3 regions of the Bacillus sp. AFS053548 genome follow, and region 3 is predicted to be linked to each of the others. Evidence: riboswitches for the same ligand, from Rfam matches in the RefSeq annotation. Region 3 holds a riboswitch; each other region holds the start of a gene.
The links. Region 3 has a riboswitch for S-adenosylmethionine ahead of CN946_RS13580 (trans-sulfuration enzyme family protein). Riboswitches for the same ligand answer to the same signal wherever they lie in the genome.
Positions count from the first base shown of each region.

Region 1: linked by a shared signal. The riboswitch ahead of CN946_RS07525 (2,3-diketo-5-methylthiopentyl-1-phosphate enolase) and the one ahead of CN946_RS13580 (trans-sulfuration enzyme family protein) in region 3 are both predicted to bind S-adenosylmethionine.
Region 2: linked by a shared signal. The riboswitch ahead of CN946_RS01245 (bifunctional homocysteine S-methyltransferase/methylenetetrahydrofolate reductase) and the one ahead of CN946_RS13580 (trans-sulfuration enzyme family protein) in region 3 are both predicted to bind S-adenosylmethionine.

Region 1 covers NZ_NUHI01000014.1:46,823-51,116, reverse strand. The annotation lists gene CN946_RS07535 (carbon-nitrogen family hydrolase) at 1-281, opposite strand, end outside; gene CN946_RS07530 (aminotransferase class I/II-fold pyridoxal phosphate-dependent enzyme) at 428-1,612, shown strand; SAM riboswitch class I at 1,670-1,773, shown strand; gene CN946_RS07525 (2,3-diketo-5-methylthiopentyl-1-phosphate enolase) at 1,838-3,058, shown strand; gene CN946_RS07520 (2-hydroxy-3-keto-5-methylthiopentenyl-1-phosphate phosphatase) at 3,065-3,718, shown strand; gene CN946_RS07515 (methylthioribulose 1-phosphate dehydratase) at 3,715-4,294, shown strand, end outside.
Region 2 covers NZ_NUHI01000003.1:91,447-95,740, forward strand. The annotation lists gene CN946_RS01235 (hypothetical protein) at 1-189, shown strand, start outside; gene CN946_RS01240 (terpene cyclase/mutase family protein) at 204-2,069, shown strand; SAM riboswitch class I at 2,182-2,285, shown strand; gene CN946_RS01245 (bifunctional homocysteine S-methyltransferase/methylenetetrahydrofolate reductase) at 2,367-4,193, shown strand; gene metH (methionine synthase) at 4,190-4,294, shown strand, end outside.
Region 3 covers NZ_NUHI01000026.1:12,706-16,999, forward strand. The annotation lists gene CN946_RS13575 (trans-sulfuration enzyme family protein) at 1-1,082, opposite strand, end outside; gene CN946_RS13580 (trans-sulfuration enzyme family protein) at 1,088-2,257, opposite strand; SAM riboswitch class I at 2,339-2,442, opposite strand; gene CN946_RS13585 (ATP-dependent DNA helicase) at 2,522-4,294, opposite strand, start outside.

The DNA.
Region 1 (4,294 bases), on a different contig from region 3:
AACGTATTCGTTACACCTTTTTCTCTTGCAATTGGGAACGAACCAGCAATCAAAATTACGTTTTTTGATTTTGCGATTGACTGAAGTTCAGAAATAACCGCTTCTTGTTCATCTGTGTGCAAACCAATTTCTTCCAGACAATAGCCTGTTGTCCATAATTCCGGTAATACGATTATACGGACATTTTCTTTAACAGCTTCGTTTATTTGAGTTTTCATTTTCTCTAAATTAGACTTTGATTCACCTAAAATAACGTCAGATTGAATACACGCAATTTTAATCACAATTTATTCACCCTATTCTAAATTTTATAGACATTTTTAAATCGAGCATATATGATGGTGAAAGTTATTGCAACAGTCGTTCATGAAAATCATTCGATTAAGAAACGATCTATTCAAATTAATTTTATTATATTTTTGGAGTGATTAACTTGAATCATAGTAAACTATTAAACAATTTACCAAAACAATTTTTTGCTTCACTAGTCCAAAAAGTGAATCAGTCAATAAGTAATGGTCATGATGTAATTAATCTTGGTCAAGGAAATCCTGATCAACCTACACCCGACCATATTATAAAAGCATTACAAAAGTCTGTTGAAAACCCTTTAACTCATCGTTATTCTCCGTTTAGAGGAATGAGCTCTCTTAAAAATGCTGTTGTAGAATTTTATAAACGAGAGTATGATGTTGATTTAGACCCAGAGGAAGAAGTAGCTATCTTATTCGGTGGAAAAGCTGGATTAGTTGAGCTACCACTTTGTTTATGTGACGCAGGGGATACAATTTTAGTTCCTGACCCAGGCTATCCAGACTATTTATCGGGTATATCTCTTTCAAAAACAGTCCCATATATGCTTCCATTACTTGAAGAAAATCAATTTTTACCAGATTATAAATCAATTCCTCAGGATGTTTTAGGTGCTAGTAAAATATTATTTATCAATTATCCAAATAATCCCACAGGTGCTATAGCAACTGAAGAATTTTTTAAAGAAACAGTTGAGCTTGCAAAAAATAATCAGATTACAGTTTGTCATGATTTTGCTTACGGCGCATTTGGTTTTGACGGCAAAAAACCTTTAAGTTATCTTCAAACGCCTGGGGCAAAGGAGTGCGGGATTGAAATTTATACCCTTTCTAAAACGTATAATATGGCTGGTTGGAGAATTGGTTTTGCAGTTGGAAATAAAGAGGTTATTTCTGCAATTAATCTATTACAGGATCATCTTTACGTTAGCATCTTCCCTGCTGTTCAAGAAGCTGCCGCTGTTGCGCTTACTGAATCTCAAGAAAGTGTCAAACAACTATTGGCACTTTATGAAGAACGTAGAAATGTATTTATTAGCGGCTGTCACGAAATTGGATGGGAAGTAACTGCACCAGCAGGCTCGTTTTTTGCATGGTTAAAAATTCCATCTGGTTTTACTTCACAGGAATTTGCTGATCTATTACTTGAAAAGGCTCATATCGCAGTCGCTCCAGGAAATGGATTTGGAGAATATGGTGAAGGTTATGTAAGAGTCGGGCTATTATCAGATGCTGATCGATTGAAGGAAGCAGTTGCTAGATTAAAAGAGATTGAAATATTTTCAAAATTTAATGTTTGACAATTGCGATTGTTCATGAAATAATGCGATTAGATTAAGAATTCAAAATTAAATATTACTTTATTCAGAGTAGGTGGAGGGACCGAGCCCGATGAAACCCGGCAACCGGCTAGTTAACTAGTACGGTGCTAATTCTCGCAGCATTTGCTGACAGATAAGGTGTAGGTAAACCTCTCCTTAGTGGAGAGGTTTTTTGTTTGATTAAAACTTTTTGGAGGTTTTGAGATGAGTGGAGTAATAGCAACTTACCAAGTTTATGATAAAAATCATCATTTAGAAAAAAAGGCAGAGTCAATCGCACTAGGTTTAACGGTTGGTTCTTGGACGTCTTTACCTCAAAATGATCAAATACAATTACAAAAGCATAAAGGCAAAGTTCTTTCAGTTCATGAATTAGATTGCGAAGAGAATATCGTTAACTTTTTAGGGTATAAACCGACAAAAGGGATTATTGAAATCTATTATCCTAGCTTAAATTTTTCAGCTGATCTTCCAGCTATTTTAACAACCGTTTTCGGTAAGCTATCCCTTGATGGTGAAATTAAACTAATTGATTTAAATTTTACTGACGACATTTTAAATCTTTTTCCGGGTCCAAAATTTGGTATTAAAGGCATTCGAGAGAAATTGGATGTATATGATCGACCTTTATTAATGAGCATTTTCAAATCAATTATCGGCAGAGATATTAGATACATTTCAGAGGAATTAAAAAAGCAAGCTTTAGGTGGCGTTGATTTAATTAAAGATGACGAGATTCTTTTTGACACGATTACATCTATTACGGATCGCGTCACTCACGGAAAAAATATTTTGAACCAAGTTTATGAGAAAACAGGACACAAAACATTATATGCGGTGAATTTAACTGGCCGTACATATGATTTAAAAGAAAAAGCATTACGTGCTGCAGAAGCTGGTGCTGATGTGTTTTTATTAAATGTGTTCTCGTATGGAATTGATGTCCTTCAAGATTTGGCAGAAGATCCATCAATTAATATTCCAATTATGGCTCATCCTGCTGTATCGGGGGCGTTTACATCATCACCAATTTATGGAATTGACGCAGGATTATTACTAGGGAAACTTTTACGAATTGCTGGTGCAGATTTTAGTCTATTCCCTTCACCATATGGATCAGTTGCATTACAAAAAGAGACAGCTTTAAAAATCGCTGAAAATTTAACAGTATCAAATGGATTAAAAGAGACTTTCCCAGTCCCTTCTGCTGGAATTCACCCAGGACTAGTGCCTCAATTAATTCAAGATTTTGGAATTGAGCAAGTCATCAACGCTGGCGGCGGTGTTCATGGTCATCCGGATGGACCAATCGGTGGAGGTAATGCATTTAGAGAAGCAATTTCAGCAACATTGTCTGGAGTTGAGCTAAAAGACTACGCACTTCCAAATACATCACTACAAAAAGCATTACAACTTTGGGGGTAAACAACAATGGCAATAAAGATTTTTTGTGATTTTGATGGAACAATTACTGAGGGAGACAATATCGTTAATTTAATTAAAGAATTTGCTCCACCTTCAGTAAGTGAATTAACAAGTGAAGTATTAAATGGCAATATATCAATTCGAGAAGGCGTAGAGAAAATGTTTGCTACGATTCCTTCAACGAAAAAACAAGAAATGACCGATTTTGTAATTGATCGTACTGTCATTCGATATGGTTTTAGCGATTTTATTCAATTTGTAAGCGCTCAACAATATGAGTTAAAAGTTGTAAGTGGCGGACTAGATTTTTTCGTTCATCCAATTTTAGCGAATTATCTTCCATCTTCAGATATCTTATGTAATCGTACTGACTTTACAGGTCAAACTGTAAAAATTCATTGGGATCACTCTTGTGATGAAAACTGTACGAATGATTGTGGAATGTGTAAACCATCTGTTAAAAGAAAGTTTAGTGAATCAAATGATTTTATCATTGTCATTGGCGATTCAATTACTGACTTACAAATTGCAAAAGAAGCCAATTTAATTTTTGCTCGAGATTTCTTAAAAGATAAATGTGAAGAACTATCTTTACATTTCATTCCTTTTGAAAATTTCTATGATATTCGAGCTTCATTAGAGAAGGAGGTGTTAGTATGAAGGACTTTTTCAAGCATTATGATGAAATACGCGAAGTAAAAAAAGTACTAGCTGATCGAGATTGGTTTTTAGGAACTAGCGGAAATTTATCAATTAAAGTAAATGAGGAGCCTTTAAACTTTTTAGTTACAACTAGTGGTAAAGATAAAACTAAACATACTTATGACGATTTTTTACTCGTTAATGAATTTGACCAATCTGTTTGGGATGAATCAAAAAAACCTTCAGCTGAAGCCATTTTACATCGTCTAATTTATCAACACACTAATGCAAAATGCGTTCTTCATGTACACACTTTAGCAAATAACTTTATAACAAAGGATTTTCCATATCAAGATGAGTTATCTTTTTCTGGTATCGAAATTATTAAAGCATTAGGACTATGGGAAGAAAATGCAGAAATTACAATTCCAATTATAAAAAATTATGCGCATATCCCTACTCTTGCAAATGAATTTCTTCCACATATTAAGAATGATCATGGTGCTGTATTAATTCATAATCATGGTATAACAGTATGGGCCGAATCAGCATTTGAGGCTAAGAAACATTTAGAAGCTTATGAGTTTCTATTCC
Region 2 (4,294 bases), on a different contig from region 3:
TGGTTCGGATTTAACATAATTGTTTTACCTTTTAGCCTTTTAGCATTTATTATTTCAATTGTTTATTTTAGTAAAAAAATAGAAATTGAGGTATCAGAAGAAATTGATGATCTTGAAGAAATTGAAATTGAAATTGAAATTGAGCATTCAACAAGAATGGAAAAATACCATCAGGCAGAAAAAAATTGAACTGAGGTGGTAAAATGGACCTCGAAAATATTGTTTTACGAAATATTGAAGAGCGGATCAAACGGCTAAGAGCAAAACAAGATGAAGATGGTTCTTGGGAATTTTGTTTTGAAGGTTCAATAATAACGGATAGTTTTATGATTTTATTATTGAATGATCTTGAATACAAAAATCAAAAGGTGATTGATGGGATTATCGATCGTATCATCAATCTTCAACATCCTAATGGAGCTTGGAAATTATACGAAGATGAAAAAGATGGAAACATAAATGCAACAGTACAAGCTTACATAGCTCTATTAATCTCAAAAAAGTATTCAAAAGAACATTCAAGTATGAAGAAAGCTGAAAAATTTATACGTGAAAACGGTGGAATTAAAAAAACGCATTTTATGTTAAAAATGATTCTAGCTACTCATGGTTTGATTGAATATCCTAAATTATTTTACTTTCCAATGAGTTATTTTTTGCTACCGGATAAAATGCCGTTAAGTTTATTTGATCTAAGTAATTATGCTCGAGTTCATTTAGTTCCAATGATTCTTTGTATAAATAAGCGATTTAAAGTGAAATTGGATGAGGATCTAACTATCGATCATCTTCTGGAAACTAGTGAGGTAGAATGGTTTTACGAAGAGCGAGGAAGTTTTTATCAATTTTTACTTGAAGAAGGTAAGAAGCTAGCTTCATATCCTCTCTATTTTCACCAGAAAGGATATGAAAAGGCTGAAAGATTTATTCTGGATCGTATTGAAACAAATGGAACTTTTTTTAGCTATGCTAGTTCTACATTTTATATGATTTATGCTTTAATGGCTTTAGGCTATGAAGCAGCTTCATCTGTCATTCAAAATGCTCTACAAGGACTTCTTTCATATGCAGCCAATACTGAAGCGGGACTTCATATTCAAAATTCGCCATCAAAAGTTTGGGATACTGCATTATTGTCATATGCAATTCAAGAAGCTGGTCACCAGGTAAGTGATCCGATTGTTTCGAAATCAATAAAATACCTGATAAAGAAACAACAAAATATGAATGGTGACTGGAAGGTTCATGCTAAAAACTTAAGTCCTGGCGGTTGGGGTTTTTCTGATGTTAATTCTTTTATCCCAGATAATGATGATACAGGAGCAGTTTTAAGGGCGCTTGCAAGAAGTGCTTTGGATCAATCCACAATTCATGAAAGTTGGTTGAAGGGAGTTCATTTTTTACTTGGACTTCAAAATGACGATGGTGGATGGGGAGCATTCGAAAAAAATGTAACAAATAAGTGGTTAACATTTTTACCAATTGAAAATGCAAAAGATGCAATCATCGATCCTTCTACTCCAGATTTAACTGGACGAATATTAGAATTTATTGGACACTATACGACGATTTCAAACGATGATCCGATTGTGAAAAAGGCGGTTAATTGGCTTTTAAAAAACCAAAAAACAAATGGTAGTTGGTATGGTAGATGGGGTATTTGTTATATTTATGGGACTTGGGCAGCGATTACTGGTCTTCGAGCCGTGGGAATTCCTAAAAATCATGAGGCAATTAAAAAAGCGGAGAAATGGTTAGTTAGTATTCAAAATGAAGATGGAGGTTGGGGTGAATCAGGTCTTGCACCTGTAAAAAATAAATATATTCCATTAAAATATAGTACACCTAGTCAAACAGCGTGGGCAGTTGATACATTACTTTTAATTCGTAATAAAGAAGATGAAGTAATTAGAAAAGCGATTAAATTTTTAACTACTCAAAGTGAATTAACAAATAAATCATTAACTTATCCAACTGGATTAGGATTACCTGGTCAGTTTTATATTCACTATCATAGCTATAATGAAATTTATCCGCTATTAGCACTAGCACACTATAAAAATAGTTAAATAATACTATTATGTAAACAAAATAAATTTATTTTTGGAAATCTTTCCATAAATGTCTTTTCTTTATCATATAAATATAGTAAACTGATTTATATTAAATATAACTAAATAATCCTTATCGAGAGTGGTGGAGGGACTGGCCCTTTGAAACCCGGCAACTTTAGCGAAAGCTAAAAAGTGCTAAATCCAGCATGTTTAAAACATGAGAGATAAGGCGTGATCTGTACTTAAACGTCATTCTCTCATTTTTTTTGAGAGAATGACGTTTTTTATTTTATATAAACGGGAAGTGATTGAATGGGCTTATTGGAAAAGTTAAAAGATGGAATTGTTTTAGGTGATGGTGCAATGGGAACGCTTTTGTATTCTGGCGGACTTCACAGTTGTTTTGAAGAACTGAATATTACTGAGCGTGATCGAATCATTCATATACATGAACAATATATAGATGCTGGCGCAGAAGTGATTCAAACAAATTCGTACGGTGCGAATGCTGGAAAACTGAGACAATATGGTTTGGAAAAGCTGGTTAAGCAAATTAATCAAATGGCTGTTAGAAATGCTAGAGCGGCTTCAAAAGGAAGAGCTTTAGTAATTGGTGGTATAGGTGGAATGAAATATGTAGGTTCTACTTTTACGACACCTTTAGAACGAGAGATGATGCTACTTGAGCAAGCTTCAGCGTTACTAGAAGAAGGCGTAGATGGTATCATGCTTGAAACATTTTATGATGAAAATGAATTATATGATGCTGTAAATCTATTAAGAGGAAGAACGGATTTACCAATTATTGCGCAAGTAACACTACAAGAAATTGGCATCATGCAAAGTGGCCAATATATTGAAAAAATTCTTCCTAATTTAATCGATTTGGGTGCAGATGTTGTTGGAATCAATTGTCATCTAGGACCACTTCATATGTTGGAGTCATTAAATACCGTTTCATTACCAACAAATGGTTACTTATCGGCATTTCCTAATTCAGGATTACCGCTATACAATGAGGGAAAATACGTATACAAATCGAATCCAGAATATTTTGAAGATATGGCAAAACCATTTATTGAACAAGGTGTAAGACTAATCGGTGGATGTTGTGGTACTACACCAGCTCATATCGCTGCTTTACGAAGTAAGATTGAAATTTTACAGCCTGTTACAAAAAAAGAAGTGAAAAACAGAACAATTAAAATTACAATCCCTAAGCAAGAAGAACAAAAGAATGAAACTTTAGCAGAAAAGGCAAAAAAGAGAACGACGATCATTGCAGAACTAGATCCGCCAAAAACATTACAAACTAGAAAGTTTTTTGAAGGGGCGAAAGCATTACATAGCGCAGGGGCTGATGCAATTACGCTAGCAGATAATCCACTAGCTTCACCTAGAATTTCGAACGTGGCGATGGCCTCACTGCTTCAAAGATTGGATGTTCCAGTTTTGACGCATTTAACTTGTAGAGATCGTAATATGATTGGACTTCAATCTCATTTAATGGGGCTATCAACATTAGGATTAAATGAAGTTCTTGCTATAACAGGTGATCCAGCAAGGGTAGGAGATTTTCCGGGTGCAACTTCAGTATATGATGTAGCCTCACTTGAACTAATTCGAATGATTAAGGAAATGAACGATGGTAGGCTTTATTCCGGTAAAAGTTTAGGAAATGGAACGAGGTTTTCTGTTGCAGCTGCTTTTAACCCGAATGTTCGAAAATTTGATGCCGCAATTAAAAGGCTTGAGAAAAAGGTTGAAGCGGGAGCAGATTATTTTTTAACTCAGCCAATTTATGATTTTGAAACGATTGATAAGTTATATGAGGCAACACGTCATATTAAACAGCCAATTTTTATTGGAATTATGCCACTTGTTAGTAAGAAGAATGCTGATTTTATTCATTATGAAGTTCCAGGAATTACTTTATCCGAAGAGGTAAGAAACAGAATTTCATCAGTTGAACCAGAGAGAGCAGTTGATGAAGGTAAAAAAATTGCAAAAGAGCTTATTGATTATATTAAGGATAAATTTAACGGCATTTATTTTATCACTCCATTTTTGAAGTATGAAATAACTCAGGACTTAATTCAATTTACTAAAAGCAGCAATAAAGAGGAGATTCAACTATGAAAACTTTAGACGTAGCATTAAAAGAAAAAATATTACTTCTTGATGGAGCAATGGGAACGATGATCCAGCAAAGAAACTTAACAGCAGATGACTTTGGTGGA
Region 3 (4,294 bases):
CCAACGGACACTCTTATTAATGTATCTTTAACGCCTAATCTTTCACGAACATCGAGCGGTATTGCAGCATGAGACATCTTTACAGGATAGGAAACAATTGTTTCAACTCCACCTAGTGAAACTGCAACAGCAACGTTTTCGACTGATTGTAGGAAACTTGTTGTTTGTTCAATCGTTTTTAGTGTAAATGAAAGGACTGCTCCTCCTCCAGTAGCTTGCTCAAAATGAACATCATGACCAGGATGATCTTTTAGTCCAGGATAATATACATCCTCAACTTCTTCTTGTTCTAAAAGCCAGTTTGCTAATTTTGATGCAGTTTGTTCAAATGCATCCATACGAACTTTTAAGGTCTTTAATCCTCTTAATGTTAGCCAACAGTCTTGTGGACCTAAAATAGCACCGAATGAATTTTGGATCGTGTATAAATCATTTGCAAGTTCTTCCGAATTTACGACCGCTAACCCTCCGATTACATCGCTATGACCGGCAATAAATTTTGTTGCACTATGAACGACAATATCAGCTCCTAAATCTAATGGTCTTTGTAAATAAGGTGATAAAAAACTATTATCTACAATGACAAGTATGTCATTTTCTTTTGCAATTTTTATTGCACTACTTAAATCAGTAATTTTCAAAAGAGGGTTTGACGGTGTTTCTAAATAAAGTCCTTTTGTATTAGGCTTTATTCCGGCTTTAATCTCTTGTAAATTCGAAGCGTCAACAAAAGTAAAATCGATTCCGAAACGATTTAATACTTTTGTCGCTATTCTAAATGTTCCTCCATACACATCTTCACAAATGACTATATGATCTCCAGCTGAGAACAAAGACAATACTGATGAAATTGCAGCCATCCCAGATGAAAACGCAAAACCACGCACACCATTTTCTAATTTTGCAATTGTATTTTCTAATGCTTCTCTTGTTGGGTTTCCACTTCTTGCATAATCGTACTTACCAAAATTCTCTATATCAAATTGATGAAATGTTGAAGTTTGATAAATCGGAATACTTAATGCGCCTGTTGCCTGATCTATTTCATTTCCGTTATGAATTAATTTCGTTCCAAATTGCATTCTCATCACCCCAATGCATTTTCTAAGTCATTTAATAAATCATCAATATGTTCAATACCAACAGATAATCGAAGTGTATGGTCATCTAGACCAAGCTTTCTTTTAAATTCCTCTGGCATTTCTGAATGAGTTTGCGTATGTGGATACGTAATTAATGATTCAACTCCACCTAAACTTTCTGCGAATGTAATGACTTTTACGGTTCCTAGAACCTGTTCAACCAAACTTAAATCTTTCACTTTAAATGAAATCATTGCACCAAATCCAGTTGCTTGTTCTTTAATAATTGAATACCCTTTATGCGATGGTAACCCTACATAATACACTTCAGTAACATTTGGATGATTTTCTAAAAATTTCGCAAGTACAATCGCATTTTTTTGACTGTATTCCATACGTAAATGTAATGTTTTAATTCCTCTTAGGATTAACCAAGAGTCAAATGGAGCTAATGTTGCACCTGTTGATTTTTGATAATAACGAATTCGTTCATTCGTATATTCTGAATTTGTCACGACAAAACCAGCAAGTGTATCATTATGGCCACCTAAATACTTTGTTCCACTATGAACAACAACATCTGCCCCTAATTCAATTGGTCTAAAGAAATAAGGTGTTAAAAATGTATTATCAACGATCACAATAATATCTCGTTCTTTTGCAATCTCTACTACTCTTTTTAAATCTGTTACTTTCATCATTGGATTTGATGGTGTTTCAATAAAAATTCCTTTTGTGTTCGGTTTAAGTGCATCAAGAATATTTTCAATTTCAGTCGTATCAACAAAATTATGCTCTAGTCCATATGGCGAATAAATTTCTTCGAATAAACGATATGTACCACCATATAAATCATCTGAAACAATTAGGTGGTCACCTTTTTTAAATAAGCTTAATACTGCAGTAACGGCTGCATTACCTGTTGAAAATGCAACACCATAATTTGCACTTTCTAATTTAGCCACAGTATTTTCGACTTCTTCTCGAGTTGGATTTTGTAATCTTGCATAATCATATCCAGTCGATTGATGAAGTCCTGCATGCTTAAATGTAGCAGATTGATAAATTGGATAACTAATCGCACCAGTTAATGGATCATAACCTTTGCTTCCATGTACAGCTACTGTTTCAATCGATTTTTTATTCGTGTTTAAAGCCTCTTTTGTGTTAGTCATTATAAATCCCCCATTTTAGTCAATTAAAAAACCACTTCTTAAAAAATAAGAAGTGGTTATGTCCGCAAAATATACATATCGCTCTTATCTTCCAGGTTTTTCACCTGCAGGATTTAGCACTTTCTAGTTTTCACTAGAGTTGCCGGGTTTCGTCGGGCCAGTCCCTCCACCGCTCTTGATAAGATTATTAAATTATATTCATAAGTATATTAAAAACTCTGATAATTATCAATCATTTTTTTTCGTTATTTCATTATTGGCTTTTCATTTCCATTCAACAGGTAATAAACTTTGATAAAGTGTGCTCTTATATCGATCATCAATTAGTAATAAAGTCCCTTCATCTGATTCAGAGCGAATAACTCTTCCACCCGCTTGCATTACTTTATTCATACCCGGAAAGACATATGCATAATAATACCCATTTTTTCCAACCGAATTAAAATGCTCCTTTAAAATATTTCTTTCTAAACAAATCTGCGGCAATCCTACACCAACTACTACGACACCATTTAATCGATCACCCTTTAAATCGATCCCTTCAGAAAATATTCCACCTAACACAGCAAAGCCAACTAACGTTTCCTCATTTAAACTATCAAACATTAAAAGGAACTCTTCTCGTTCAATTTCAGACATACCATTTTCTTGAACGATTGTTTTTATGTTAGGGTATTTTTCTTTAAATAAATCAACACTTTGAATTAAATATTGATATGACGGATAAAAGACTAAATAATTACCTTTTCTTTTCGTAATTTCTTTATAAACCGAATCAATTAATCTTTCTAAATTTCTTTCACGATCTTGGTATCGAGTTGATAGAGGGTCAATTGTTATTTCCAGTTGCTCCCTATGAAAAGGAGAATCGATTGAAATTGTATAATCGCGACTTTGATCACCAAGCATATCTTGAAAATATTGTATTGGAGTTAAAGTAGCTGAGAAATAAATAATTGAGCGAAATCTTTTTATAACGTCATTTACTACTTTAGATGGATCAAGGCAAAATAATTTTAAATGAACTTCACTTTTATAAAGTTCATAATAGCATACATAATTTTCATCAAAAAACTCTGCGATTTTGACGAAGTTGAGTGACTCAAAATAAGTATCAAGAAGAAGTTGTTTATTTTCGTCCTCTTCCATTTCCTGTAATTTTATTTCGACGATTTCATTAAATGTATGTAGAAGTTCCAATAAATCCTCATCAATTTCCTTTGAAACTGGGGTTACAACGTCCTTCCATTTCTTTCTTAATTCAATAAATCGCTTATTTATTTCATTTATTATGGCATAAAGTTCATCTTTTAAATTTTTATATCTATTTTTCAACTCTAAAAATTTAGATTTGAATAGACTTGCAGAATACATTTCTCTTGCACGATCAACAAGATTATGAGCTTCATCAATTAATAAAACTGAACTTCGTTTATGTTCATCAAATAATCGTTTTAACGATACTCGTGGATCAAAAATATAATTTACATCACAAATAATAGCATCTGAAGAATTTAATAAATCTAATGAGTATTCAAAAGGACAGACTGTATGTTTCCGTGCATATTCTTCTATTTTCTCCCTAGTTAGCGCTTTTTCTGATGAAAGAATATCAAGAACAGCCTCATTTATCCGGTCATAATAACCATTGGCAAATTCACAATATTCTTTCTGACACATCGTCTTTTCTTTAAAACAGATTTTATCTTTTGCTGTAATCGTCGTACACTTCATACAAAGTCCTTGATCTGTCATGCGCTTAAACGCTTCTTCAGCAACAGTCCTAGTAATCGTCTTAGAAGTTAAGTAAAACATTCGATTTATACTATTCTCACCTATACTTTTAACAGTTGGAAAAATAGTAGAAACTGTTTTTCCTATTCCGGTTGGTGCAACTGCAAATAAATTATTACCTTCCTGAATCGTTTGATATACCGCACCAGCTAACTTTCTTTGACCTTTTCTGAAAGAAGGAAAAGGAAAATTTAATTCTTTTATTGTCTCATTCCTTAACTCAATATGATCGTATTTCCATTT